Regions from separate parts of the Paenibacillus sp. P46E genome, predicted to be linked through region 2. Evidence: riboswitches for the same ligand, from Rfam matches in the RefSeq annotation. Region 2 holds a riboswitch; the other holds the start of a gene.
What was found. A riboswitch is a leader RNA that binds a small molecule or an ion and turns the genes downstream of it on or off. The one in region 2 is predicted to bind cyclic di-GMP.
Positions count from the first base shown of each region.

Region 1: another riboswitch for cyclic di-GMP. It lies ahead of A3849_RS01375 (transglutaminase-like domain-containing protein); the one in region 2 lies ahead of A3849_RS02185 (fibronectin type III domain-containing protein).

Region 1 is NZ_LVYZ01000002.1:173-10,139, reverse strand. It holds gene A3849_RS01405 (NCS2 family permease) at 1-159, shown strand, start outside; gene A3849_RS01400 (phospholipid carrier-dependent glycosyltransferase) at 329-2,323, shown strand; gene A3849_RS01395 (glycosyltransferase family 39 protein) at 2,320-6,144, shown strand; gene A3849_RS01390 (glycosyltransferase family 2 protein) at 6,349-7,338, shown strand; gene A3849_RS01385 (GtrA family protein) at 7,328-7,732, shown strand; gene A3849_RS01380 (class D sortase) at 7,806-8,459, shown strand; cyclic di-GMP riboswitch class I at 8,583-8,664, shown strand; cyclic di-GMP riboswitch class I at 8,739-8,820, shown strand; gene A3849_RS01375 (transglutaminase-like domain-containing protein) at 8,834-9,643, shown strand.
Region 2 is NZ_LVYZ01000002.1:172,586-190,487, forward strand. It holds gene A3849_RS02165 (RHS repeat-associated core domain-containing protein) at 1-6,922, opposite strand, end outside; gene A3849_RS02170 (hypothetical protein) at 6,963-7,841, opposite strand; gene A3849_RS02175 (hypothetical protein) at 7,858-8,811, opposite strand; gene A3849_RS02180 (fibronectin type III domain-containing protein) at 8,839-12,219, opposite strand; gene A3849_RS02185 (fibronectin type III domain-containing protein) at 12,248-16,354, opposite strand; cyclic di-GMP riboswitch class I at 16,433-16,535, opposite strand; tRNA gene A3849_RS02190 (tRNA-Thr) at 16,932-17,003, opposite strand; gene A3849_RS02195 (sugar phosphate isomerase/epimerase family protein) at 17,135-17,902, opposite strand, start outside.

The DNA.
Region 1 (9,967 bases), 180 kb from region 2:
AATATCGCGAACGGGATCTCCTTCGGAATTGTTACGTACGTTATTCTGGCCTGTGTAGCCAACCTGGCCGGTAAAAAGAAATACGACATCCACTGGATGATGTGGGTGCTTGCTGTTCTGATCGTTCTGCGTTACCTTCTGATCGGCAGCCAGGGCTAAGTCTATTATGTAGCTTATATAAATCAGAACATGCAGGTTTCTGTTTCAGCGGTCCCTTCTATTGAAGAAGGGGCCGTTTTCTCTTATTGGGGGGTAACTTCAGGACAACCTCTGATATGGTCTTTTCTTGAGCTGGCATTTCGATTATATTGTTGAAGAGGTGATCCTATTGTCAGGCTTTTTCCAAAAAACATTCCGGTCCTGCAAAGACAATCCGTGGCCGCTCGTACTGTTTCTACTGGGTGCCATTGTTAGGTCAGTTTATCTCGGCTCTATTCCTTCAGGACTTAATCAGGATGAGGCATCCATCGGTTATGATGCTTATGCGATCCTTCATTATGGGATTGACCGCAACGGTGTCCACCTTCCCGTTCACCTCATCGCCTGGGGCAGCGGACAGAACGCACTGTATGCTTATTTATCCATGCCTTTCATTTGGCTCTTTGGACTGACACCGCTGTCGGTAAGGGCGCTTAGTTTGGTGATGGGTCTTTTTGGCATGATTTTTTTCTATTTATGTATGAAGAGACTTTTTCCATCCAGGGCTGCAGGCATTTTCGCCATGTTCTTTATCGCCATCAACCCCTGGCATATTATGATGTCCAGATGGGCGCTTGAATCGAATTTGTTCCCTACATTGATCCTGATTGCCGTCTATTGTCTGCTAAGATCATTTCAGAATCCTAAGTGGACTTACGTCTTCACCGTCATCCTGGCAATCTCGTTGTATGCATACGGTACAGCCTACTTTTTTGTACCGGTATTTGCTATCTGTGCGGCATTTCTTCTATTGTATAGTAGAGCTTTGAAATTCCGGACGTTAGGCTGGAACGGTATTCTGTTTGTGCTCCTTGCTGTGCCTATACTATTATTTATAGTAATTAATCATTATGGGCTTCAAGAGATTGGAATGAAGCTCTTCACGATTCCCAAATTAACGATGCCCCGGGTGGAGCAGATTTCCTCTGTATTCAGCGGACAGCTCCTGCAGACGGCATCCGGTAACTTTAGTTCATTTCTCCGGCTTATGCGCAGCGGGAGTGACGGGCTGCCCTGGAATTCCATATCTCCATACGGTTATGCTTATCCGATTGCGCTGCCCTTTGCTCTGCTTGGGCTTTTCATCCTGATGTATGAGTTCTACCAGCGCGGACGCGAAGGGCTTGGGAATATCGTCGTGCTGCTCTGGCTGGGCATTGCCGTTCTGATGGCCCTGATCACAGATGTGAACATCAACCGGATTAATATTATTTTCTACCCGCTGATTATGCTGGTTACTGCAGCAGCATTCTGGCTCTATCAGAAACTTAAGCCTGCCGGTATAGTAGCGGTTTTGGCATTTGCTGTAATGTTCGGCTTTTTTACAAACGCTTATTTTCGTGAGTTCCCCAAGAACATCGGTCCAGCCTTTTATGACTCATTGGGGGAGGCTATCCAGTATGCTTCAGAAGCAACCAGCGGTAATGTCTATGTCACGGATAAGGTCAATATGCCCTATATCTTTGTGCTCTTTTATGAGAAGATCAATCCGCATGATTTTCTGGATTCCGTCAAATACATCAATCCCGGAGATGCGTTTCAGAGGGTCGCTTCATTTGGCCGGTACAAATTTGGCGCTCCGGACGCGCAGCCGGGGCAGAAGGCGTATGTCTATGGGGAAGATGAGCCTGTGCCCGCTGTGAATGGAGGTTACACAATTACCCGTTTCACGAATTACAGCGTGCTTATTTATAACCATACGGAAGGTATGAATGCTGCTGATGTAGAAGGAGTGCAGGCAGAGGTTCCAAATGGAGGATTTGAAGAGGGGGCCGCAAGCTGGAACTTTTCAGCGGGGACAGGTGTTGCTCACAATAATCCTTACTCGGGAGCAAGCCATGCTTACCTGGATATAGGTTCTGACAAAGACATCCTGCAGACCTTTACTGCCAACAAGACAGGTATCTACAAGCTTGCCGCCATGGTAAGCGCCGGAGGTTCCGGTGGAAGGATCGGCATTCGGGTGGATGGCGCTGTACGTGCGGAAACAGAACTGACTGCAGGGGATGAATATCACTCTGTTGTACTTCCGGATGCTTCCCTTAAGCAAGGTGAGCAGGCGGAGATTTACATAACCGGCGGGAACGGCTGGATTAACATTGACGAGGTGAGGTTGGAACGATGATCAAGAGTACACGCGCGGCCGCAATGATGCTTTTAATGCTGTTATTGTTCATTCTCCCTGTAACAAGCATTCATGCAGCAGGCAATTTATTGCAGAATCCGGGCTTCGAGGATGGAGAAGAGGGGGCTCCTTCGGGCTGGACCAAGGATATGTGGATCGCGGGGGACAACTCCGGGCTGCTCTCAGTGCAGTCTGAGGATGTCCATTCCGGTAACAAGGCAGCAGTTATTGAGAATCTGGAGCCCAATCACCTCAAATGGGTACAGACGATTGCTGTATCGGCTAACAGCTACTATAAGATCTCCGGTTATGTCAAAATCGTCAGCACCGCAGGCGAGGGCCTTGGTGCGAACATTTTTCCGGTAGGCATCGGAGGCGGTTACCCCGCTACCAAGGATACGGCTGGAGATTGGCAGTATCTTGAGTTCTACGGCCAAACAGGTCCCGGGCAAAAAGAGCTGGGCATCGGTGCGGCCCTGGGCGGCTATGCCAGTCTGATCCAAGGCAAGGCTTACTTTGATGATCTGTCAGTAGAACAGGTAGATGCCGCTCCTGGAGGAGCCAGTGTCATCTCGCTTGACAGCGGAGCGGCGGCAGCCCAGAATGGAAGCGGCAAAGCTGCTGAGACACCGCACAAAGTATCGCCTGCCAAGCTTCTTTTACTGTCGGCGGTATTTAGCGTCTTTTTCGCTTTCTTCTATAACAGGGCATTCCGCAGTGACCGGCTTCTGAAGCAGCCGGATGTTATCTATACCAGATGGCTCTATGTTGTCTTTGGCGCAGCATTGATCCTGCGGATCTGGATCGGATTAACCGCACAAGGATACCAAAATGACATGAATACCTTTATCGCCTGGGGTCAGCGTCTTGTGGACCTGGGGCCAGGCAAGTTCTATGAAAAAGGATATTTCGCCGATTATCCTCCTGGATATCTGTACATATTGTATGTGCTTAGCCTCATTCGCGGGCTGTTCGGATTTGCACATGGCTCCGGAGGAGAAAATCTGCTCTTTAAGCTGCCGGCAATCGTTTCCGACTTGATACTGGGCTGGCTGATCTATCGCGCAGGCCGCAAGAAGCTTGGTTCTGGTGTGTCTATCGGTCTGATGCTGCTGTTCCTGTTCAATCCGGCTGTACTGATGGATTCTGCTGCGTGGGGGCAAGCGGACTCATTCTTTTTAGTGTTCCTGCTGCTCAGTATTCTGTGTGCCTCGGAACAAGGATTTGTGCGTTCGGCTATCTTTTTTGCTCTGGCCACGCTGATTAAACCACAGGCACTAATATTCACGCCTGTTCTGCTATTTGCTTTCTATCATCACCGTGCGTGGAAGCAGCTGGCGGTCGGTGCCCTTTACGGTCTTGGCATCTTTGCCGTACTGGCCGCTCCATTCTTCTGGAATAATGGCGGACTCGGAGGACTTATCGACCTTTATAAGGGAACCTTATCCTCCTATCCTTATTCCACGGTGAACGCCTTTAATCTATATGCGCTGACCGATCCCATGTGGGCTTCGATTGATTCCATGTGGCTTGGGATTACCTACCGTGCCTGGGGGTTCATTTTCATCCTGGTGGCCGTTGCCCTTGCAGCGTATTACTCTTTCCTAAAAGACCGCAAAGACCTGTCGAAGTCCTTCTTCATCGGTATGGTTCTGATCATAGTCGTGTTCGTGTTCGGTACCAAAATGCATGAACGTTACATGTACCCGGCTTTAATCCTTTGTTTATTCACCTATATCGAGAGCCGGGACCGGCGGTTCCTGACCCTGTTCCTCGGCTTTACTTTGACACAGTATCTTAATGTAGGGTATACATTGGCCCATCTGAATGCCGGCAATAACCCGCCTTCAGACGGAATTGTGCTGGTGACAGCAATTGCCAATATCGCTTTAGCGTTATATATGCTGTACGTAGGTTATTCCGTATATGTCCGTAAAAATATCAAGGAGCTCGCATCACCCGCCACTCCATCAGAGAAGTATGATGCCGATATCGAACTTGCTGAGGGAATCCGTCCGCTGGCGAAGAGCGTTAGAGCCGGCAGGTTTAAGCTGCAGCGTAAAGACTGGATCTGGATGCTGGGCATTACCGCTGTATATGCGGCGCTGGCCTTGTTTCATCTGGGCTCTACCAAAGCCCCGGAAACCCTGTGGGAACCGGCAGCCAGCGGCGAGAGCTTTTATGTAGACCTTGGCCAGAGCAGGCAGCTGGAACGTGTGAATATATTCGGCGGTGTCGGAACCGGCAAATTCAAGCTGGAGTTCAGCGAATCGCCGGATGTCTGGAACAGCCCGCTGGATGTCAACGAAGATGTCGGTAATGTATTCATTTGGAAAAGCCAGCCTTTGAACGTAGCGGCAAGATATGTGAAACTGACCGTCACATCGCCAGGCTTCACTTTGAATGAGATGGCCTTTTATGAACAAGGAGGAGGCAAAACACCGCTTCCGGTAGCAAGCGTTACACCTGATGGTGCTGCTGCCAAGAGAGGCCAGCCGTCCAACCTGTTTGACGAACAATCGATTATTCCGGAAAACTCCGGATTCATGAACAGCACCTACTTTGATGAAATCTATCATGCCCGTACGGCCTATGAGTATGCCCATGGTATTGTTCCTTATGAGAATACCCACCCGCCACTTGGCAAGCTGCTGATCTCGGTCGGGATGGAACTGTTCGGCGTCAATCCGTTTGGCTGGCGGATCATCGGTACCCTTTTTGGGATCGCAATGCTGCCGCTGATCTATATAATGGCCCTGAGGCTCTTCAAAAAGAGTCTCTACGCCGCACTTGCCGCCGGACTGTTCGCACTCGATTTCATGCACTTCACCCAGACGCGCATCTCAACGATCGATGTCTACGGCGTATTCTTCATTATGTTGATGTTCTATTTCATGCAGCGGTATTTCACAATGAACTTCTATCGTGTACCGCTGCGCCAGACGCTGGTCCCGCTATTCTGGTCGGGTCTGTTCTTCGGAATCGGCGTTGCCTCCAAATGGATCGTAATCTATGGAGGAGCCGGACTCGCTATTATGCTGGCGCTTGGCTTGTTTGAACGCTATAGAGAATATAAAGCGGCGGGGCGCTTGCTGTCTGAGGGTAGAGTAGGGGACCAGGAGTTGAAAGCCGCCTGCCACACTGCTGTTGGGTCATTCTGGAAGAATACTATCATTACCCTGCTTAGCTGTCTGTTGTTCTTTGTAATTATTCCTGGCATCATCTATAGCCTGTCCTTTATCCCTGTACTGTCCGTCTCGGCGGATGGCTACACCTTCAAAGGCCTGATCCAAGCTCAGAAGAATATGTATGATTACCACAGCCAGCTTGTTGCCACCCATCCGTTCGCTTCTTCCTGGTGGGAGTGGCCATTCATGAAGCGGCCGGTATGGTTCTTCAGTGGGGGAGAAGGCCTGCCCGAAGGCCAGGTCAGCAGTATTGTCACGATGGGGAATCCGCTGATCTGGTGGACCGGAGTCTTTGCTATGCTGGCTGCGGTCTGGTTTACAGTGAAGCGCAAGGACAAGAACCTGTACATGATCTGGATCGGGTTCTTCTCGCAGTATGTACCGTGGATGCTGGTGCCGCGTGAGACATTCCTTTACCACTATTTTGCGATGGTTCCGTTCATGATTCTTGCCATTGTATATATCATGAAGCTGTTCGACAGCAAATACCCCGAAGCCCGCTACATGCGTTATGCCTATGTGGCCGGTGCCGCATTGCTCTTTGTATTGTTTTATCCCGTACTGTCTGGTATGCAGGTCAGTAAAGAGTATGTGGACGTTATGCTGCGCTGGTTCCCTTCCTGGGTATTCTAGTGGTCTAGCAATGTGTGTGAAGCAGCTTTATATCTTTTGATTAATATAGTAAATAACTAGGCATATGCTTCTATGGGCGGTGTTGTATGGAGCCGATCTGGAAGCATATGCTGACAAAACCTAGGTTTATGCTTCCGAAGCAAGTTTTGAACGAAGCGATTCGGATGGATGCATGGGCTCACAAAACTTTTAGGAGGAACAAAGGTGAAAGCCAGATATAGTGTAATTGTCCCCATGTTCAATGAGGAGGAAGTCATTCAGCATACGTATGAGCGTCTCAAAAAGGTAATGGACGGTTGCGGCGATTCCTACGAGCTGGTCTTCGTCAACGACGGAAGCCGGGACCGTACAGCCGAGATTATGCGCGGAGTCAGCCGTCAAGATGAGCATGTCAAGCTGATCGATTTCTCACGCAACTTTGGCCATCAGGTAGCGATCACGGCGGGGATGGATTATGCTGAAGGCGAGGCGGTCGTGGTTATTGATGCGGACCTCCAGGATCCGCCAGAGGTTATTTTGCAGATGATCGCGAAGTGGAAAGAGGGCTATGATGTTGTTTATGCCAAGCGGCTCAAACGCCACGGAGAGACTTTTTTCAAAAAAGCAACTGCGAAGATCTTCTATCGTTTGCTGAGCAGCATGACAAGTGTGGATATTCCTACAGATACAGGGGATTTTCGTTTGATTGACCGTAAAGTATGCGATGTGCTGCGCGGTCTGAAGGAGAAGAACCGTTATGTGCGAGGGCTGGTAAGCTGGGTGGGCTTCCGGCAGACCATGGTGGAATACGTCCGTGAAGAGCGTTTTGCCGGCGAAACCAAATACCCCCTGAAGAAAATGATCCGGTTTGCGCTCGACGGCATCACCTCCTTTTCCCATAAACCGCTGAAAATCGCCTCATATGTTGGCTTTTTTCTTTCCTTCTCCAGCTTCCTTTATTTATTCTTTGTTTTATTCCAAAGGGTTTTCACTTCTTGGACCGTCCCGGGCTGGGCTTCTATCGTTGGCGTCAACCTGCTGTTTAACGGTATTGTGCTCATGCTGCTTGGTGTAATTGGCGAATATATCGGGCGGATTTATGATGAGTCCAAGGATAGACCGCTGTATATCGTGCGCGAGACTAAGGGCTATGGTGACATAGATAGGGATGTAGAGCGCGCGGACATGCGGAAGGAAAGCGATTATGTTAAATAAAAAAATGAATGCAGGCTTTGTCCAGTTTTTGAAATTCAATGCCGTAGGCCTGCTGAATACATTGATTGATTTCGCTGTATTTACCCTGTTGCATTCGCTTGGTATGGTAAATACACCGGCACAGATTATTTCATACAGCACCGGTACAGCCAACAGTTTTATATGGAATAAAAAAGTGACTTTTAAGGACCACAACCGCGGGAGTCAGAACGGCTTTGACCGGATGCAACTGGTTAGGTTTATTGTACTTAACCTCGTGGTGCTGGGCATTTCGGTGCTGCTTATGCATTTGCTGACAGACCGCTTCGGTCTTCAGGTGCTGATTGCCAAAGTGCTGGTTACCGGTGTAACCGTGATTATCAATTTTTTCGGAAGCCGGAAATGGGTATTTTGAAAAGTCTACTTCAAATGTGGGGACAGTCCTTTCTGCCAGGGGCTGCACAAACTAACTTACGGAGGTGATGTTCATGCGCAAGTTCTCTTATCTTATTATTCTTGCCGGGATTCTGATTATGCTGTACCCCAAAGCTAACGAGTGGTACAACGATTGGCAGCAGCAGAAGCTGCTGGAAGAAGCTGAACAGGCATTTAGTGAAAGTGCGCCTTCAACGTCTCCGCCGTCCGATCTGAGCAAGCAGTACGCCGAAGTCACCCAGCTTCTTGCAGAGGAATCCTCTGGGGATCAGGCGGAGGCGACGGAACCCCCATCCCCTGAAATCCGGTTGGGTGGGAAGATCACAGGCATCATCCAGATCGATAAAATCAATCTGAAGCTCCCTATCCTGGAGGGCGCCACCAAAGCCAATATGAAACATGCTGCCGCTCATATGCAAGAGACTGCTGCAATTGGGCAGGTTGGTAATGCTGCGATTGCAGCACACAGATCAAGAACGGCCGGCCGGCTTTTTAACAGATTGAATGAAGTTGCGATCGGCGATAGCATATCCGTACAGACAAGTGGGCATGATTACCGCTATGTAGTATACGATATCTCGATTGTTGAACCTACGGATGTTTCCGTCTTGAATGGCCGGGGTGATGACAAAATACTCACACTAATTACTTGTGATCCATTGGTTAATCCAACCCATCGGCTGATTATCCACGCTAAGTTGTCCTAATTTCGACAAGCAGGGGCTCGAAAATCCGGTATTGTAAAAATTTTATCAATAAATAATGGGAATCTAGTGATTTAGATCTTGTATATAGAGATGAATATGGTAGTATATAACTATAAAAGCTAAGCACGATAACGGCAAACCTATCGAAAGGTAGGGACGCAAAGCTAAAGGGCCTTCCCTCAATGGATGGCAGCCAGCTACCGAATGAAGAGGCTTTTTTTGTTTAGTCTTAATATGAATCTAGTAGATCACTTTTAGAAGTGAGAACAGATAAAGCTTATACGATAACGGCAAACCTATCGAAAGGTAGGGACGCAAAGCTAAAGGGCCTTCCCTCAATGGATGGCAGCCAGCTACCGAAAGGGGTTTTATCCATGAAAAAGATCTATCTTATGTTATTGACACTGTTTGTAGTCGTCACTTCCGTCCAAGTAGGCTCGGCAGAAGCTGCCAGCACGGAAACAGGCTGGTTAAATACATCACAGCTGAACCAAGGTGTAATCGCAGTATCTTATGACGTACCGAAGGACAAACGTATTAAGCTGATGATCACCAAGGACAATAACAGCTACACTTACAATCTATATGCATCGAAGCCAACTGAAACTTTTCCATTGCAGCAAGGTAATGGCTCTTACAAGGTTTCGGTTTTGGAGAACACTACCGGCAACAAATACAAAGTTGTTTCTTCAGAAACAGTAGATCTGAGCCTGGACAATGCTAACGCCGTATATTTGAGCTCTGTACAGAATGTGAAGTGGAGTTCTTCCGATAAATCAGTTCTCAAAGCCGCCCAGTTGACAGAGGGCTTGACCACCGACGAACAAAAGGTGAAAGCAATCTACGACTTCATCGTTTCCAATGTGAAATATGACTATACTCTGGCCTCTACGGTTACGACAGATTATATTCCGAACAATGATAATACACTCATCACCAAAAAAGGTATTTGCTACGATTATGCCTCATTGTTCGCAACCATGCTTCGCAGTCAAGGTATACCTGCTAAGCTGGTAATGGGGAACACGAGCTATGTGACTTCCTACCACGCTTGGAATGAAGTTTTGATTAACGGCAAGTGGGTAACTATTGATACTACAGTCGATGCTGGACTGGGCAAGAGTAACCAGGCTACAGGATTGATTAAAGTAGCAAGCAAATACTCAGCAGCTAAGTTCTACTAATATAAGTAGAAGTGACATGAATATAAGCTCGACTTGAAGATAACTCACTTAAAAATTAAGTGGGTTATCTTTCTTTTTTAAAAGGGTTGCTTTTTCATATGACAATAGGGTATTATAAGTAAGCGTTGTTGGAGCACTGCTAAGCAAATGCGAATGACTAAATAAGTAATTCAAAAAAAAGCTTGCATTACTCGGCCAAACGTGATATATTATAAGAGTTGCTGGTGACGAGATAATCGGCGCCGACGACGAGCTTGATCTTTGAAAACTGAACAACGAGTGAGTGGGATTTCACGCAAGTGAGATCCAAAAATAGAGAATATT
Region 2 (17,902 bases):
TATTCCCCAGCGGATCTGTCATCGCTTGCTTGTTGAGTGCCAGATCATAAATATACTGAGTCATCTGATTGGCTGCGTCTGTTACAGCTCTTAACAAGCTGAAAGCCCCGTACTCGTATTGTGTAACCTTGCCCCGGCTGTCCTTCATAGAAAGCTTATTCCCTACCCGGTCATATTCATAAGTTACACTGCTGCCCGAAGGGTCAGTCACTTTTAACAAATCGCCTGCAGAATCGTAAGCATACTTGGTCACATTGCCCAGCGCGTCAGTCTCCTGCACCACATGTCCGAGCACATCATACGCATAGCTGAAGGTAAGCTCTTGTCCTGTACCGTTTGCTGCCGTCTCCGGATCTTGAACAGCAACCAATTGATTAGCCAGATTATAAGTAAATGCCGTCCCGTATCGATCCTTATCGGAGCTCTCCGCTGCATATCCTTTGGCATCCATGCGTTTAATGATATTACCATTCGCATCATAAATATTCTGCGTGATTACAGCGTCATAGGGATCACGAGTCAGTACAAGCCGGTTAAGCTTGTCATACGTGTACGTCATCTTATCACCCTTGCTGTTGATATCAGCCGTCTTATTGCCGCCTAGATCATATTCAACAGAGAATACATTCCCGGCTGCATCCGTCGTACTTACAAGACGGTTCAACGCATCATAGACATACTGGGTGATATTGTTCTGTTCATCCCGGACGGCCGTCCGGTTACTGACCTCATCATAGCTGAACTGCTTGTACACATCTTTACCATTGTATTTACTGATAATTTTGTCTACACGGCTTAACAGGTCATAGGTGTAGGTTACCGTAAAGAGATTCCGGTTCACCTGATCTTCGGCAAGATAGCCATATGCGCCCGGCTGGATCTCTTTCACCTTATTTCCCATAACATCATAGACATATCCGGTGATCTGATCGATTTTACCCGGATACTCCGGATCTTTCAGATTGGCCAGATTCGGGAGATCGGCTGAAGTATCGATATCCTGCTCATCCAACAGACGAATTTGCTTAACTACACGATTCTGAAGGTCGTATTCATACTTTACAATGTCATCGCCCGAGGAATCCCGCAATTTAACCACTTTCAGCAGATTGCCATTCTTATCGTATTCGCTCTTCGAGTAGAATCCGCTGTTATCCGCTGCAGTCATGAGCATATTATTGTCGTAATACGTATACGTATTTTCCAGATAATATGAGCTGTCCTTTGAGCTAACGAGTTTTTTCTTGACCAGATTGCCCGCAGCATCATAGCTGTATGTCTCTACGGAGTAAATATTGTTCTTACTGGAATCAAGCTCAATTGGGGCTCTCTTTTCAACCAGCCTGTCCGCAGCGTCGTATTTCAGTAGTGTGATACTTCCGCGCTTATCCTTCTCAGAGACAAGATTGCCTTTCAAATCATATTTGTATTCGACGGTATTTCCGTATACATCTTTGATTGACGTTTCTTTACCAAATGCGTTATAGCTGAACAGAGTTGCCCGGCCCAGCTGATCTGTCTGGGAGATCTTTCTTCCCAGCTTATCGTAGGTATACTGTATGCTGCTGCTGTCAGCAAACACTGCCTTGCTCAAGGTTCCGTCCGCCTGGTAAGCATACGTAGTCGGGTTGCCTCTTGCATCCGTCTGCTTGGTAACCTGGCCAAGGACGTTATATTCATACGTTGTGCTGTTCCCTATTGCGTCGGTCTCCTTTACCAGCTGGTCCAGGCCGTCATAGCTGTAGACCGTGCCTTTGGATGCAGCCAGGCTGCCTTTGTATTGAAGACCGTCCGTTGCCTTAATTACCCGGCCTTTCGCATCGTAACCTGTGTAGTTAACCCCGCTTCCGTCCGGAGATATGACCGCCGTCTGACGATTCATATTATCATACGTATAGACGGTGGCCGGAAGAGCGGACAGCAACGCAGGCTGGTCTTTATCTTCCAGGTACTGGTTAGGGGCAATCTCCCGGGTCAGGTTGCCCATAGCATCATACACGTACCGGGTTGTGGCGGTGCCGCCACCGGCGGCCGGCGCACTCTTGCGGATGATACGGTTCAGCTCATCATAATCATACCGGTAGGTACTTCCGAGCGGGTCTGTCTCCGCTGACATGTTCCCTGCAAGATCATACTTATACAGGGTAGTCCCGCCGGCTGGATCCGTCTTCTTGACCTGATTCATATCATAGTCATATTCATAGAGCGTTATATGACCGTTCGCATCCGTCTCACTGACCAGCTTATCCGCTTTGTTATATTGGAGCAGGGTTGACGAGAGCAGCCGCTCCGGATAGACAGAATCAAATTTAGCTCCGGCATAATAGCTTGAACTGATGTCCCCCGTCTTTATCAGTAATGACTTTTTGACAAGCCGCATCCGGTCATCGTACTCAAACCGGGTCACCTCATTGCTGTCTGCGCTCACCTTGTTCTGCTCGGTAATCAGATTTCCGGCAAGGTCATACTCCCGCTTCATCTCCCGGTCAAGCGGTCCGCTAACCTTAATCAGCTGTCCGGCTTTGTCATAAACATTCTCAATACGGTCGCCAGCACTTGTCCGGCTGATTTCTTTTCCGCTGCTTTTTTCGGCGCAATACAGGAAGGTCTCTTCGCTGATCGGCTGTCCGGCCTCATTAAAGGCAGTGCTGGTAAGTCTGTAATAATCCTTGCCCGCATCAGAGCGGATGTATTCTTTCGTTTCTGTCACATTTCCGGCTGCATCATAGGTGTAGTAGTTGGAATTGCCCAACTGATCCTGCTCCTCCAGCAGCTCGCCCTTACCGGAATAGCGGAACGTTTCGGTGGTTCCGTCCGGATACTCTTTTAGATAAGGCGTACCGAATACCGTATTATATACCTTAGTGGTTCGCCCTGCCTTGTCAGTCATGATTGTATACATATCCCCGGCAAGATCATACTCATAAGTCTCATGCGTACCATCGGCATAACGGGTCTGCTTCAGGTTGCCTCGTAGATCATAATCATAAGTAGTAGTTCTGCCCAGAGCATCCGTCTCCGCAAGCACATGGCCTGAACCATCGTAGCTCATCTGCTTCGTGAACAGCTTCGTGCCGTTTCCGCTGTTCAACTGTGCCGTTTGAGCTGATATTACAGCTACCGGGTTGTCCAGCACATCATACTGGTAGATTATGCCGACGGATAATTCCGGGTGCCCGGCATTATAGCCTTCACCGTCCACATCTTTGCTTACCAGCTCGCTGTTATCCGCATACTCTGTATAACCGATAACCTCCCGGTTTTTACCATCGAAGGAGCTTGTCTTCACCAGACGGTTCAGCGCATCATATTCATTCTCTGTGCCCGGTGCAATCTCCATAGACTTACTGAAATAACGGGGATCAACGGTCTTCATCAGGTTATCCTCGGCATCATAAGCATACCGGGTTATATCCCCCAGCGGATCAATCTGCTCAACCGTCCGGCCCATTCCGTCAAAGGTAAAGGTAGTGGTTGATTCTACCCCCTGAATCAGGGTTGTCTCGGCAGTCCGGTTACCGACCTTATCATACTGATAGGATGTTCTCTGCACAGCCTGTCCATTAAACGGCGCTACCTTCGTAACCATCTGGTTGCGGTAATCATAGGTATAGGTAGTCGTATTATAGCTTTGCCCGTCAAATTGCTGCTGTGAGAGCATATTCCCTTCGTAATCATAGGTCATCTTCTCTTCGGTAGTTCCGTGGACCACAGTTGCACCATTACCCGCAATCTCCTTAAGCGAGGTGGTCTCCCGAGTGACCCTATTGTCAAAATCATATTCGGTTGTACTGGTCCGCAGCAGGCTGCCGTCATTTTCGCCGTATTCAATAGCCTTGGTCTGGTTTCCATTGGCATCATATTCATAATGAATATGCCCTGACTGTGAATCATCAATAGCCGGGTATTCATCTGTCAGCTGTCCGATATTGTCATAGGCGTAGGTAACCCTTGAGGAATCGCGGTTTACTCCCCCTGTAAACTTACCTTCCGTATTCTTAATAACATTGCCTACAGCATCATACGACGTTGTGGAGTAATAATAATCCGTGGAACCCTCCTCATATAGTTTTTTGAGCGTATTCCTTCCAAGTTCATCATAGGTATACTCGGTAATTTTGCCCCCCGGTTCCTTCTGCATCATGATTTGATCATCAGCATTGTACGTGGTTGTCGTCTGATTGCCGAGCGGGTCCGTTACCCGTGTATTCCTGTCCAGATGATCGTACTCGAAATGAGTAGTATTGTTCCTTCCGTCAGTCGCGCTCATTTGATTGCCCACATAGTCGTAAGTATATAAACTTGTATAATAAGTGCTCTTGTCAGGAGTAACCTCCTGCTTAATCAGCTGTTCCAAAATGTCATAATAATAATTCTGTGTATACCCCGCTTCATCTGTAATGGACAATACGGTTGTACGGCTATCCGCATTTAACCGGTAGCTGAGCGTCGTAGTTCCCTTCGCTACCTTATCGCTTTCGTAAGCTGTTTTCTTGATTAGGCGCTGGCTGCTGTCGTACTCATAGCGGGTGCTGTTTCCGTTGGAATCCGTTTCTTTGGTCAGATTCTCGAAGGCATCATATTCCATGGCGGAAAGCGTGTGCCAGGCTCCCTGATTGAGTATGCTGCTCTTAACCAGCGTCCCTTCAATATCGTATTCATACAGGAAGCTGTTATTGTTCAGGTCCGTAAATTGTATTCTAAAGTTGGCATACGGATTGTCCTCATACCGGTATTCCATCGCTCGGTCATTGCCGAGTGTCTTTCGGGTCACGCGGTAAAGTGCGTCATATTGATAGGAGGTCTTAATGCCCTTAGGATCGGTCTCAAAGACCAGATTCCCCGTATTCATATCATAAGCGTACGTTTTGGCATTTTCTTTGCCGTTCCAGTACTGATATTCCTTGGTCAGATAAGCGCCTTGAGTATCCGTGCCGTTGGCATCACGCCCGTATTCGTAATAAGTAACGACATCCTTATCACTGTGCACCGTAGTCTTAATAAGATTGCCGTAGCTGTCATAGGTATGCTCTGTAATTTCCCAAGGATGATTCGGATCGCTATTCGATTTCATTTCCTTGGTCACATTGCCCTTGTCGTCTACCGTATAATTGATTTGACTGGTTGTGTCCGCATCCTGTTTCCAGGTTTTTTTCGTCAGTGCCTGAAATTTGCTGTAGTCATAGGAATACACCACCATATGCTCATCATTCAACGGATTTCCCAGACTGTCCCGCGCTGCCTCCGGTCCGACATAGTTAAGCAAATTACCATACTCGTCATAATGGAAGTTTTTAATTTTTCTCAGCGGATCGCCAGTGGATTTGCCGTCAACAACCGCGTAATCCTCCGTTACTTCCTTCTTCACCAGTTTCATTTCATCGCGCTCATTAGTAATTACCTGCCGATGGTCTTTTCCGAACTTTTCCGTTGCCATCAGGTCCTGCTTGCCGTTATATGTATATGTAGTTGTACTGCCTCCGGAATCGGTGATCTTGGTATAGTAGCGGTACGTATCTTTTAAATAGCTGTCATCGTTTGCTTTGTAGCCGGTTGTCCCGAACCCGTCCGCCTCATTAGTATAGGTGTAGGTTAGCTTTGACTTCACTTCTGCGGTGAACTTGTCCAGAAAATTAGCGGCAGCCGCATTATACCCCTTCTTTACCAAATCCTGCTGTTCAAAAATCTTTCTGATTTGCATACTGCCTTCATTCAGCCGTTTGGTGTAGGTATTATAAACATACCTGTACACATGATTGGTAGCAGCCTCACTGATCTGAACAAGATTCTCGTAGCGGTTATATACGGAATATTTCGTACCGTTATTGTAAGTAAACCCAAGATCCGGCTGTTCATACCACAGATGATATTTTATTTTTTGATCGGTACCGAACACACGCTGCAGGCGGGTCCGTATGACATGCTTGGAAGCCGAGACGAGTACGGCAGACTTGTCATAGATAATGGACTGGTTACCCGGTAAATGAACCACGACCTGGAATTTGTTCTTCAAATCCCCCGAATCGGTACTATTGGGATTTTGCGATGCCTGATAATAATCATCAGCCCCGTAGCTGTCCGCTGTAATCGGCCCTACGGTCAGCGAATGGTCCTCTACATAATCAAGAGTCACGACCCGCCCTACGGTATCAATGATTTTTGAGATCAGCCGTTTTGTAATGGCCTGACCATCCGTCGTATAGCTTAAAGTTGAATATTCAAACTGAATGGTGTTACCGTAGCGGTCGACAATGCCAAGAATTCTGCCGTCCTCGGCAAAATAAGTCTTCTTCCCCGCTTTATCCGACATGACATATTTGGAGACTCCGTCAGCCTGGCTGTTCTTAAATTCAGCGGATTCCTTGACCACAACGTCTTTAATCGTCTGGCCCTCAGGATAGTAGACTGGCACTCCGTTCTCTCTAAATTCTGCAAGGGTATAAATATCCCCGCTGTCCGTATGCAGAAATTTATAGCTGGTGCCGTCACTGTTTTTACGGATTTCCATCTCAGGAAAAGAGAATCTCATCCCGATGCCAAGATTGTAACGGTCTTCATCGAAGGAAGAGGTTGTGGCATCAGAGTACACGTAATCTACCCAGGCTCCATCAACGTATTTCACCTTCATCTCTTGAACGTTGGCGGTCTGATTCTTATAGATCCGTTTTAATTCCAGATCCAGGCCATTCCGGCCCGGCAGCACATAATCCGTCTGTACAATCGATAGTGAACCGCTCTGCGGACTGATCTCTTCCTCGGTCCTGTTGGTTCTCAGATAGGCCGGGGACAGCATCGTATCATACTGCTGCTTGGGGCCTACCAGATTATTTAGCCGTTCCTGCAAAGTTTCAGCATGTGCTGAAGGAAGAAATACTAAGAAAATTAAAGAAAAGAATAAGAATATACGAATGAATATTTTCAAAAACTGCACCCCCGGCAGAATTAAACTGGATAATAGATTGCTATTGTTTGTATTTCAGAACATAAAACTCAGCCAGAATGGCCTCATCTGACAAGCCCGCCTTCATTCTCTCAATGACAGTCTCCGGTGACTGGTTGACCTTCTGCGCCATGACAAAGGCTCTGGTCACCTCTGCCTCATCAAATTTACCTGGCTGTACATACTTCTCAAGCTGTTCGGCTGTCACCTGAATCCGGGGAAGCTGCTCCGGGTTCTGCAGGATATTCAGCTCAACGCAGACGTTGCTCCAGCTTGCGGCGGCAAGCCGTTTTGACACAATCTCGTCTACACTCTTTCCTGACACAAAAGAAATCCGGTCGGCGATCATAATGTCATCGGATTGCAGCTCACTGGAACTCATCAGGGCATCCAGATCCTTCATATCAAAAGACCGCGGCTGAAAAGGCTCGTGCTTCTTTTGATAATCCTTGAAAATCTCCTCCCAGCCGGCACCTGATTTTTTCTGCTTGAGCAGATTCTCCAAATCACTTTTCAGTCCATAATTCTGGTATAAGTAGTCATACGTAATTTCTACATTCTGCAGAGAATAACCCAGAGAAATCAGACGATCCAGCTCTTCCTTATAAACCTTTTGCACACGGAGTCCGGCAATGAACTGGTTATAGTTCTGATTCCCCGTATCCGGCGCGGCTGTTTCCGAGGCACCTTTATCTTCGCTCTCCTGATTAACCGCAGTCGCAGCCACACTGACGGATTTGCTCAGCTGTTGTGGATTCACTGTATCAGCCTGAGACTGTAACTTACGCTCTTCATTCGGCTGCTGAATCACTTTGTCATAGGCGAAAACAGCAGTCTGCAGCACAAATACACAAATAAGAGTGAAGATAATGATTTTCGTGCGTTTACTTCTTTGCTTCATTGGTATAGTTCCTCCATTAGCGATGGTTGGGATCAATAGACTCCATTTCCTGGCGTAGGTGCTCCGCCGGATTCACCGGCTTCACACTTTCCGCTCCGGGAACGGGAACATCAGGTAGTACAGCGGCTTCCTGTTTATCATTTGGTGCAGCTAAGGCAGTTTTCCCGGCGGCAACACTTCCGGTATCCTTATTCTTAACCAAGTTATTTTGCAGCTTGTCGAGCATATCCTGTTCTAGCTTGTCCAAGGTAATCCATTCCTTATTGCCAAGCTCTATCTTCTTCAATTCTCTTGTTTGCTCATACTTGTCTTTATCCTTGCGGTATTCCTGCAGATCGAGGTTAAGCTGGATATCAAGCAGGTATTCATTCAAGACAGCCTGATAGGAACCGAAGTCATCCTTCAATTCCAGCATAAAGGCGACCGCCTTCTTCTCTTCAAATAGCTGTTGAAGATTCTGATAGGCCGCACGCTGCTCCTGCTTCTTATCCTCCCCTGCCTGATTATCCTCCCCCGGCCGGACAGGCGCGGCAGACGGCTTGAGAGATACTGCTTCATTACCGCTGACCATTTCGTCCAGCTGGAACATTACCCGTTCAACAAGCATTCTGGCTTCCGTGATTTGATCGTCTGTAAATCCTTCTGTCTCCAGCTGCTGTATGAATTCCGCATCCAAGCCGGACTCAGCCATCAGACTGCTCCGCCTCTGCATTTGTTCCTTCAGCTTGCTTGAAGATACCTTTTCCAGGGAATTCGTGACCTCATTCCAGTCCAGGCCTGTCTTCCTAAGCTTGAGAATTTTATTGACCGGGACCCCTGTTGTATTAGATATCTCCGCAGCCGTTTCCCGGTCATCCGCTGTCAGGGTCATCTCGAATTTAGGATGAGGTATAAAGTTGACCGCTATTTCCGTCAAGAGGGCTATGCCGACAAAGACCGCTATGAGCCTGCTAGGTAGTTTTCGTGCCACGTTTGGTGCCTCCTAAAGAGTAATTCTCTATTCTGCCTTTACTTTGATCGTTGCTGTACCATTAATCTTGCCTCTTAGCAGGATGGTCGTCACCTCTCCAGACCACGACGTTCCCGGAACCACATTCTGGTTCACCTTAAACGTAATTTTACCCGGAGAGTAGGCAACATTCAGATTAGAACCTTCAATGGTGCCTGAGGTGATCAGATCCTTTTTAGGGGTGAAGTCGAATAAATCATAGACCTCCAGCTGATCGGGATCGTACGTGATAACGAAGGTCAATTCGCTGAAGTCCTGCACATTAGAGGCAATCAGCGATAAATCCAAGATTTTATCATTCTCCAGCTGCACGGTATAATCCGGATTGGTTGTGCTCTGTTGGATAGACGGACTCCAAACGGTAACACCGGTAAGGTTCTTGGCTCTCACACGGTAGGTATGCACAGTGCCGGATGGCAAACTGCCATGGATGTACGTAGTTTGTTCACCGGTATCCACAGAGACGCCATCGATTTCAAGCTCATAATCCGTTGCCCCCTCCACTTTATCCCAGTGAAGCTCTATCGATGTGTCTTTGGCATTCGCCTGTACTTTGGAAGGCGTATTCGGCAAATCCGGTAGGGTGGACAGAGAAATCACAGCGACCCAATCCGCAACCCCCTTGGAGTCCTTCAGCCTGATTTTATACGTATGGAATTCATTCGCAGCAAGACCCGAATGCTGAAAAATCGTGTCTTTCCCGTTATCCTGGATGACACCGTCGACTTCAATATCATAGCGGGCGTCCGGAGCCACTGTATCCCAGGAGAGCATGATTGATTTGTTCGTAACCACTGCTACAACGTTGGTCAGGGACATGGCGCTTGTTCCTTTAGGCATGGTAGACATTGTGACTGGTTTGGACCACTCACTGTAACCGCTGATATTTCTGGCGCGGATGCGGTAGACATGCTTGGAATCCGACGTCAGCTGATCGTGTACAAAGGAATTACTTGTTACACTCACAACTTTGCTTCCATCCATTTCAATCTCGTAATTGTCTGTGTGCGGTACCAGATACCATACTGCATTAATTTGCGAATCCGTTGATGTGGTAATGATATTGGAAGGAACGCTTGGCTTTTCGGGAAGTGTTGTGACGTCAACGGGGGCGCTCCACGGGCTTTTCCCGCCAATATTCTTGGCTCTCACCCTGTAGGTATGTCCGCTTAAGGCGTCCAGGCCTTCATGTGTATACTTGACCTTGTCGCCATTCTCCACAATCAGGCCATCCACTTCAATTTCATATCCGGTTGCCCCGTCCATACTGTCCCAGCTCACGGAAACGGAATGAATAGCAGGGCTGGCATTCATCCGTGTCGGAGTCTGCGGCGGAACTGGCAATGTCTTTTTGGTAAACACACTGCTCCAGTCGCTTGTCCCGCCTGTATTTCCCGCTCTAACCCGGAATTTATATTCGGTGAGAGGCTGTAGTCCCATGAAGGTGAAGGCATTAACATTACCCACATTTTTAACGCTGCCGTCCAGCTCAACCTCATAGTAGGTAGCCCTTGCTGTGAGATTCCAGTTCAACGAAATTTCCGTCTGGGTGGATGTAGCTGCCAGCTCGTCAGGGCTTTCAGGCGGGTTGGGCAGAGTTTGCCGGGTAAACGCAGTTCCCCAGTTCCCCGTTCCGCCAGCATTGATAATTCTCACTCTATAACTGTGCTGAGTAACCGGTGACAAGCCGGTATGCTCGTAAGTTGTTGACAAGCCGTTGTTGATCACAGCTCCGTCAGCCTCAATATCGTAACGGAGCGCGCCTGGAACCTTGGGCCAGGAAATCTTGATAGATTGCTGATGCAGTTCAGCCGTAAGCGAGGCCGGCGGAGCCGCCAGAGCTGTTCCTGTAATGTTAGCGCTAAATGCTGTTTCGACCCCTTGATTATTCTGCGCCTTACCCGACAGTGCATAGCTGCTGCCGGGTGTTAAGCCTTTGATAAGAACGGTTTTGCTCCCAGGAGTAATCCAGACCGGTGCACTCCCGAGTGTTCCATCAGCATTGATATACTGCGAGCCCAGACGGAGCACATATTTAGTGCCTCCCGGATTTTGATCTGTAATTCCAGCTTTGAGTGTTGTCTCCGTTGATTGCTGCACTGTCAAAACGGGGACCTGTGCTTTGGTATACTGGAGCTGTTCGAAGGCGGCAATATTGCCAATCTTGTCTCTGGCCTCCAGCTTTACGTTATATGCCGTATTGGGCAGCAGAGCTGTACTCGTATAAGACGAGTTCGCCGTCCACCCGCTGCCCAGTGAACCAATGGTTATCCTGTAGGGCGCAGGGTCAAGTCCTGAAGTGCTATCCGCAGCACTTTCAGTTGCCGTGATTGTTGTTTCTGTTGAAGAAATATTTTTGCTGACGAAATTCGGGGGTGTTTGGTCAACCTGGAAATTGACCGTCTGTGTAATCGGATTGGCCCAATGGTCTGTCAGCTCAAAGGTTATTGTATGCATGCCCTGCGATAATCCCGAGAACGATAGGCTGCTGAACGTCATAATCTGGCCGCTTATCGTATTAGTGACACTCTGTGTATCCCTGGGAGTCCCCTCCGTGTCAAGGTAATACTTCCCGGTAAGCGTATAGCCGTTAGCGTCGGACACTGAGATCTTCGGAATCAACGAAGAGCCTGCGGCGCCAAAAATCTGGTTCTGCACCGGAGCAACAACCGACATGGCCGGTGCCGCGTTGGCATTGATCATATTTGTCAGCTCATACAGATTAGAGGAAAAGGCAGTGGAAATATTGCTGAACACTCCATTGTTGGAAGTGTACAGCGGAATATATGCCCCTTGATAGCTACTGTCAGATACAACCGAAGTGACGATGTTGTCTGTTTTAAGCTTGTTAATCTCCATACTCATTGAAATCGCATCGCCTGGTGTATCGTAGTGTGTTCCTTCCTTGTAATCCACATCTGTCACCAGGATAATGAATTTTTTGGAAAGCTGCTGATAAGTCATTCTTCTAGCCTCTTCCAAACCGTCAACCGCCGATTCAGGACTGTCTCCTCCGCCCCCAACACTCACTCCCCCCAGCGCATTCTTAAAAGCGTTGGGGTCTGCGAACCAACCGTAGTTACTCGTAGAGTCCAGTCCATCTTCATATATATCCTTAAAGGTAACCAGTCCTAATCTGGCACTAATGTTATTACTGCTAAGAACATCGACGAAAGTATTAATATTTTGCTTGACATTATCGATTACGGATCCCATCGAACCTGTCGTATCAATAACAAATACGATGTCCGCTTTCCTCTCCTGAAGCGCGTACGCCGTACCGCCAAGCATAGGCGTAAATAAATTGCCTTGGATCAGTACCAGCAACGCAAGAAATAAGATTATTACTCTGCGCAGTCCTGTCTTCATTCGATATCCTCCCGGCCTAAACAGCGGTTTAATTAATGGTGTATGTTATTTTTGAATAATTTTTTGTTTTGGCCATCATGCGTACAATGTTCATCGTGGTCTGATCTGCACCACTGATTTTGTAGACAATCTTACCGGGTACAAAGCTGACCACCGTAACATTCGTCCCTTCGATCATTCCCTCAGTCAGCTCCACTTTGGAGGTGAGGGCACAGAGGTCCAGGACTTCCAGCTCAGCTGCGTTGTAGGTTACAATTGCGCTTCTCTCCGTTACACCAGCTTTCTGCGGAATGACCATCACAAAGTTAAATTGGGTGTCCTTTTCAACGTTGATCGTTAACTCAGGGGTAGTAATTTTTTTTACCATTCCGGTATATTCACTCTTCCCCCCTAGATTGCTCGAACGGACCCTGTATGTGTGCATTGTGTTTGGAGTCAGCTTGTCGTGAGTGTATGTCGTAGTGTTGATCCCGCTGATTACGACTCCGTCGATTTCCAGATCGTAGCTGGCGGCATCACCTGCAGCTGACCAGGATAACTTAATGGCAGTTGTGGTCGCTTCAGCCAGCAGATCAGTCGGCATGGCCGGCGGGGTCACCCCCGTCACCAGAACAGACCAGTCGCTCCATGCACTGACAACGAGATCATTCTTGGCGCGAACACGATATTTATGCTCTGTATTAGGCAGCAGACCTTTATGTTCATACATTGTACTTGAACCGCTGTCCCTCAGTTCTCCATCCACTTCCACCTCATAAGCGGTTGCTCCGGTTACCGGGTCCCAGGATAAATCAATTTTGGTGCTGGCGGCTTGAATCTTTATATTCCCTGGAACTCCCAGAAGTGTGGATTGAGTAACAGGTTCACTCCATTCTCCGGGCACGGTGCCGAACTTGGCTCTAACCCGGTACACATGCCAGGAATAGGGTTCCAGATCCAAATGTTCATATGAATTCTGGGCAACATTCGTTATGATGCTTCCATCAACAAACACATCGTAGCCGGTTGCTCCGTTCACCTTAGCCCAGGAAAGCCCGATGGATGTCGCACGGGAGACTGCTTTCAGCTCCATTGGCTTTTCCAGTGTAGTTTGTCTGGTTAATAGGCTGCTCCATGCTCCCACACCGCCGGAATTTCTGGCCCGTATTCTGTAGGTATGCTCTGAGAATGGTTTGAGGTTCTCATGTAAATACGTCGTTTGCATTCCTGTAGAGATTACTCTGCCGTCCACTTCCAGATCATATCCTAGGGCTCCAGTCACTCGATCCCAGGTTAATTCAATGCTTGTACTGGTCACGGTTGTCAAAATATTCCCCGGGACACCCGGGCGGGTCGTCATCACGATAAGTTCGGACCACTCCCCGCTGACCGCCGTATTTCTTGCCCGTACCCGGTAGGCATGTTCAGAGTTCAACGGCAGATGAGTGTGGACATAGCTTGTGCCGGTCCCTGTATCGACTGGTACCCCGTCCACTTCAAGCTCATAACCGGCTGCGCCCGGTACAGGTTCCCAGGTGAGTGTAATTTCACTGCTGGACACTTCACCGCTTAGTCCCTTTGGAATCCCTGGGAGCGTAATAACATTGATCTTATCGCTCCACTTGCTGATACCGTCTTTGCTTATGGCCTGAATCCGGTATTCATGGCTGCTGTTGCTTTGAAGCTGTGTGTGAAAGAAATACAGGTTCGAAATATTCTCAAAGAGCTGCCCGTCTGCCTCAAGATTGTATGACTCTGCACCGGAGACCGCATCCCACTGGAGACGAATGGAATCGGCGGAAGAGGTTCCTTTTAAATGCTTAGGCGTATCGATAACCGTAGACTTGACCAGCAGGCTGCTCCATTGCCCCGGACCGCTGCTGTTGCGTGCGCGCACCCGGAAGGTTTTCTGCATATTAGGGTTCAGATTCTTTTCTGCATAAGCAGTTACATCCCCGACATTCACAATGGAGTTATTAACTTCCACTTCATAGCTTGCCGCGCCAGTCACCTTGCTCCATTTTAAGGTAATAGCATCGCTGGTTGATTCCAAAGTAATATCCTTGGGAACCTCCGGAAGTGTCCAGTAGTCAACCAGCGGGGACCATGGCCCCTTCATATCACCGCTGATGGCACGAATCCGGTAACTATGCATGGTGCCCGGCTCCAAGTTATCGTATATATATCTCTCACTAGGGTTAATTACAGTGATCTTAGAATCGAACTCCAGCTCGTACCCGTCGGCGTTAAAGACAGGAAGCCATGCAAGTGCAAGCTCCGTTTCGGTCGAACTGGCTGAAATATCCGCTGAGCCAAAAGGCTCAAGCTGATAGCGGGGGACAATCTCTCTAGCTTGCTGCTCACTTTTCCAGAAGAGCACCGCTTGCGGATTCCCTTTTGCATTCATATATTCTACTTGCAGGTCATATGGCATGCCTGCCTCCAGTTGTATTGTCCCGGACAGCTTTCCTTGCTCCGTATCAGCAAGCAGCTGATGATTAACCCATACACGGGCACTGCCTTGCGCATTGATCTCAAATTGATAGGTGCCGGAATATCTGGGCTCCACTTGTCCTGTCCATCGGACTGAGAATTCATTGTCTTCAAAACCGGAGATTGACCTTAGCGGGTTTGTGCCCATATTCACATTGTCATCCATGCGGATAATTTGATTCCCGGAGAAATCAGCATTGCTGTAATACTCTGCTTTTAAGCCATATAAGGAGTATTTCAACAGCGTAGCTCCGCTGTCTTCATTGCCGGTGATTATTATGGGCATCCGGTTGGCTGTCATGTTGCCGCCTACGGCAAACACTCCGCCCGTCTGAATCTGCAGGTGATTATTGACGCTGATATTGTCTCTGACAAAAAGATCGCCGCGGGCGATGTTGATATTAGCCGTCTGATTGTTGGAGATGATCTCCCCGATTGCCGCTTCCTGAGCGATATCCATTTGAACTTCGGTATTAATATCCAATTGATTCATAACAATAAGTTCATTGGCCTTCACACTTAATTTCCCGCTGTTGTAGGTCAGTCTCTTTACAAATAATTGTCTGGATACCTCTACCTGCGAATCCTGATTCAAGTGCACCGTTCCGTTGATCCATAGATTTCCCAGAACCTCGTTATCGCCCGGAGAAGAATTCACATGAATCCGCAGAGCGGCATTCGCATTGAGGTCCGAGTTCACGATCAGCGTTCCGTAGACTTGAAGGTCTAAGCTCCGGTTGGTATTGATGCCGTCAATAATCAGAACGACAGGCTTCTCAGGACTTCCAAACGTTGCACCGTAGTCCAAATTTAGCTGCCCCGATTTAACAATAGTCAATGGTGTTGAACTACCTGCGATAACCTGCTGAATGCCCTCAATATCGTTTCTAGGTGCCGGTATGGCTGTCTGCTTCAGCATATCCATCAGTTGATTGACTTTATCGGATTTAACCGACATATAACGGGAGATTTCTTCGTCCAAACCGTCCACCTGCAAATAAGCCGGGGTATTATGTTCGTTCATCATTTTTCCGGAGATAATCACTTTATCTCCCTGTACTTTATTCGCTATGTATGGTGTCGCTATCTTTGGTTTGGTCAGCGCTTTTTCCTTCGGCCGGACTGGAGTAATACTCAAGCAGTTGATCACTGTCCCGGAATCTGCTCCTGATCCTTGACTTAAGGTCAATTTCCCATCTGTCACGACAACCGTTTTCTTCACCGTTGCATGCTGCCCTGCATCCAGCTCCATTCCATCTAAAAAAAGGAATCCTTCCACGTTCAGTGAATTCGTACTCTTATAGACCGAATCTCCCACCGTAACGCTTACCTCGTAGCTCCCGCTCTCCAGCTGAAATCCCCATTCACCGCCAGAATGGAATTGAATAAGATTATCCACACCCGGATCTCCATAAGTGCTGCTGGTCGCTGTCGCATCTGTGTGATCCGTATTCCAGCCGTATACATATCCGTTACGGCTGCTCATAACCTCTCCGTTATCGGGCAGGTAACCGGGCACTGGCTGCGCAGATGACGGCTGAAAGCTAACATTAATCACGTCACCTCCCGCCGCAGATTCCCCAAGGGCTTGCCCCATACTTGGAGCAAACAATGAATACAGCATTAGAAAGCACACAAACATAACCATAGATTTTCTTTGCATAGTTATCCTCCATCATGTCAGCTGAAAAACTTAAATAGGCACGTATACCTAAAAAAAACACGCAAAAAGACCACTTGAAAAAGCGGCCCGGCTGCCAATCCTCCAACATCTGCGGGATGTGAAGAGATAAGGCCCGTGGCTTTGCGTCCCAGACTTTCGTACAGGTTTGCCTTTGTAGTTCTAATGGTCTTTCTACGGAATTAACAATACACAACTTCAAATACAATCAATTCTCCGCTTGGAAATGATACCCTATAATCAATAAAGTAGATATTGTCGATATTGTGAATATTCCCAATTATATTATTTAATTGCAATTTAAGTTAAATGATGTATAAAACATACTCTACATAATTTCAGAATAGCTCTGGAATATAACAATAGCCTTACCCTTTTAATTCTCGCGGAATTATTTCAGGAGTCTCGGAGAAAACCATGAAACGATGCGCGTTTTGTCCGATATCAGTTGCCCATCTTGTCCATAAGGAAGAAGATGGTTAGAAGTTCAACCTTCCCAATAAAAAAACGCAGCCCCCCGATACATCGGAAAGCCGCGCCATGATTGAGTTGTTAAGGATGCTGGTGAAGGGAATTGAACCCCCGGCCTACGCATTACGAGTGCGTTGCTCTACCCCTGAGCTACACCAGCTTAAAGCTTTTTTTCTGTCAAACAAAATACATTATACCCCCTCTGGGGAAAAACGCAACCCATTCTTTCACAATGCTGGGCCCGTGATTTCTGCAGGGCCGCGCTGCGGAGGGGAATCGAGTCCCTCAAAGTTATCCCAGCATTCCCCGTCTGCGGAAGTAATCCAGTGCCAGCCTTGCACTCTCCAGAGAGGAGGAAGCAAAGACTTCCTGCTCCACAATATAGTGCCGGATACCAGCGTCATCCGCAGCTTTGAAGACACTCTCGAAGTCCACCTGGCCCTTTCCAAGATCGGCTTCTTCATGGCCCGCACCAAAATCCTTGATGTGGACCAGCGGAACGCGCCCGGCGTAACGGGATACATATTCTGCCGGTATGGCACCGCCTACATGCACCCAACCCAAATCAAACTCAGCCAACATATGCTCAGCCGGAATCCGCTCCAACCAGATGTCGATCACAGCCTGCCCGTTGACCTGCTTGAACTCAAAGTCATGGTTATGATAGCCGTACTTCAGTCCCGCCGCCCGCACAAGTTCAGAAGCCTTTTCAAAGAAAGGCACCAGTGCAAGCACATCGTCCAGTGCCGGATGCTGCGGAAGCGGCGCTGAAGGCGTAATGATATATTCCAGCCCCACCTCCCGGGCATATTCAATCTCTCTGGATAACGCCGATTGCATCTTCTCCAGGCTGCTGAAATCCAGTCCGACATGTGCCGAAGGAGCCGCCAGCCCCAGCTCATCCAGCGTTCTGCGCAGTTCGGCAGCCGATACGCCGAAATAACCGGCAAATTCCACCGACTTGTATCCGATCTCCGCCACATTGCGCAGTGTACCCAGAAAATCCTTTTCGGCCATATCCCGCAGTGTATACATCTGTATCCCGACCTGCTGATTCAT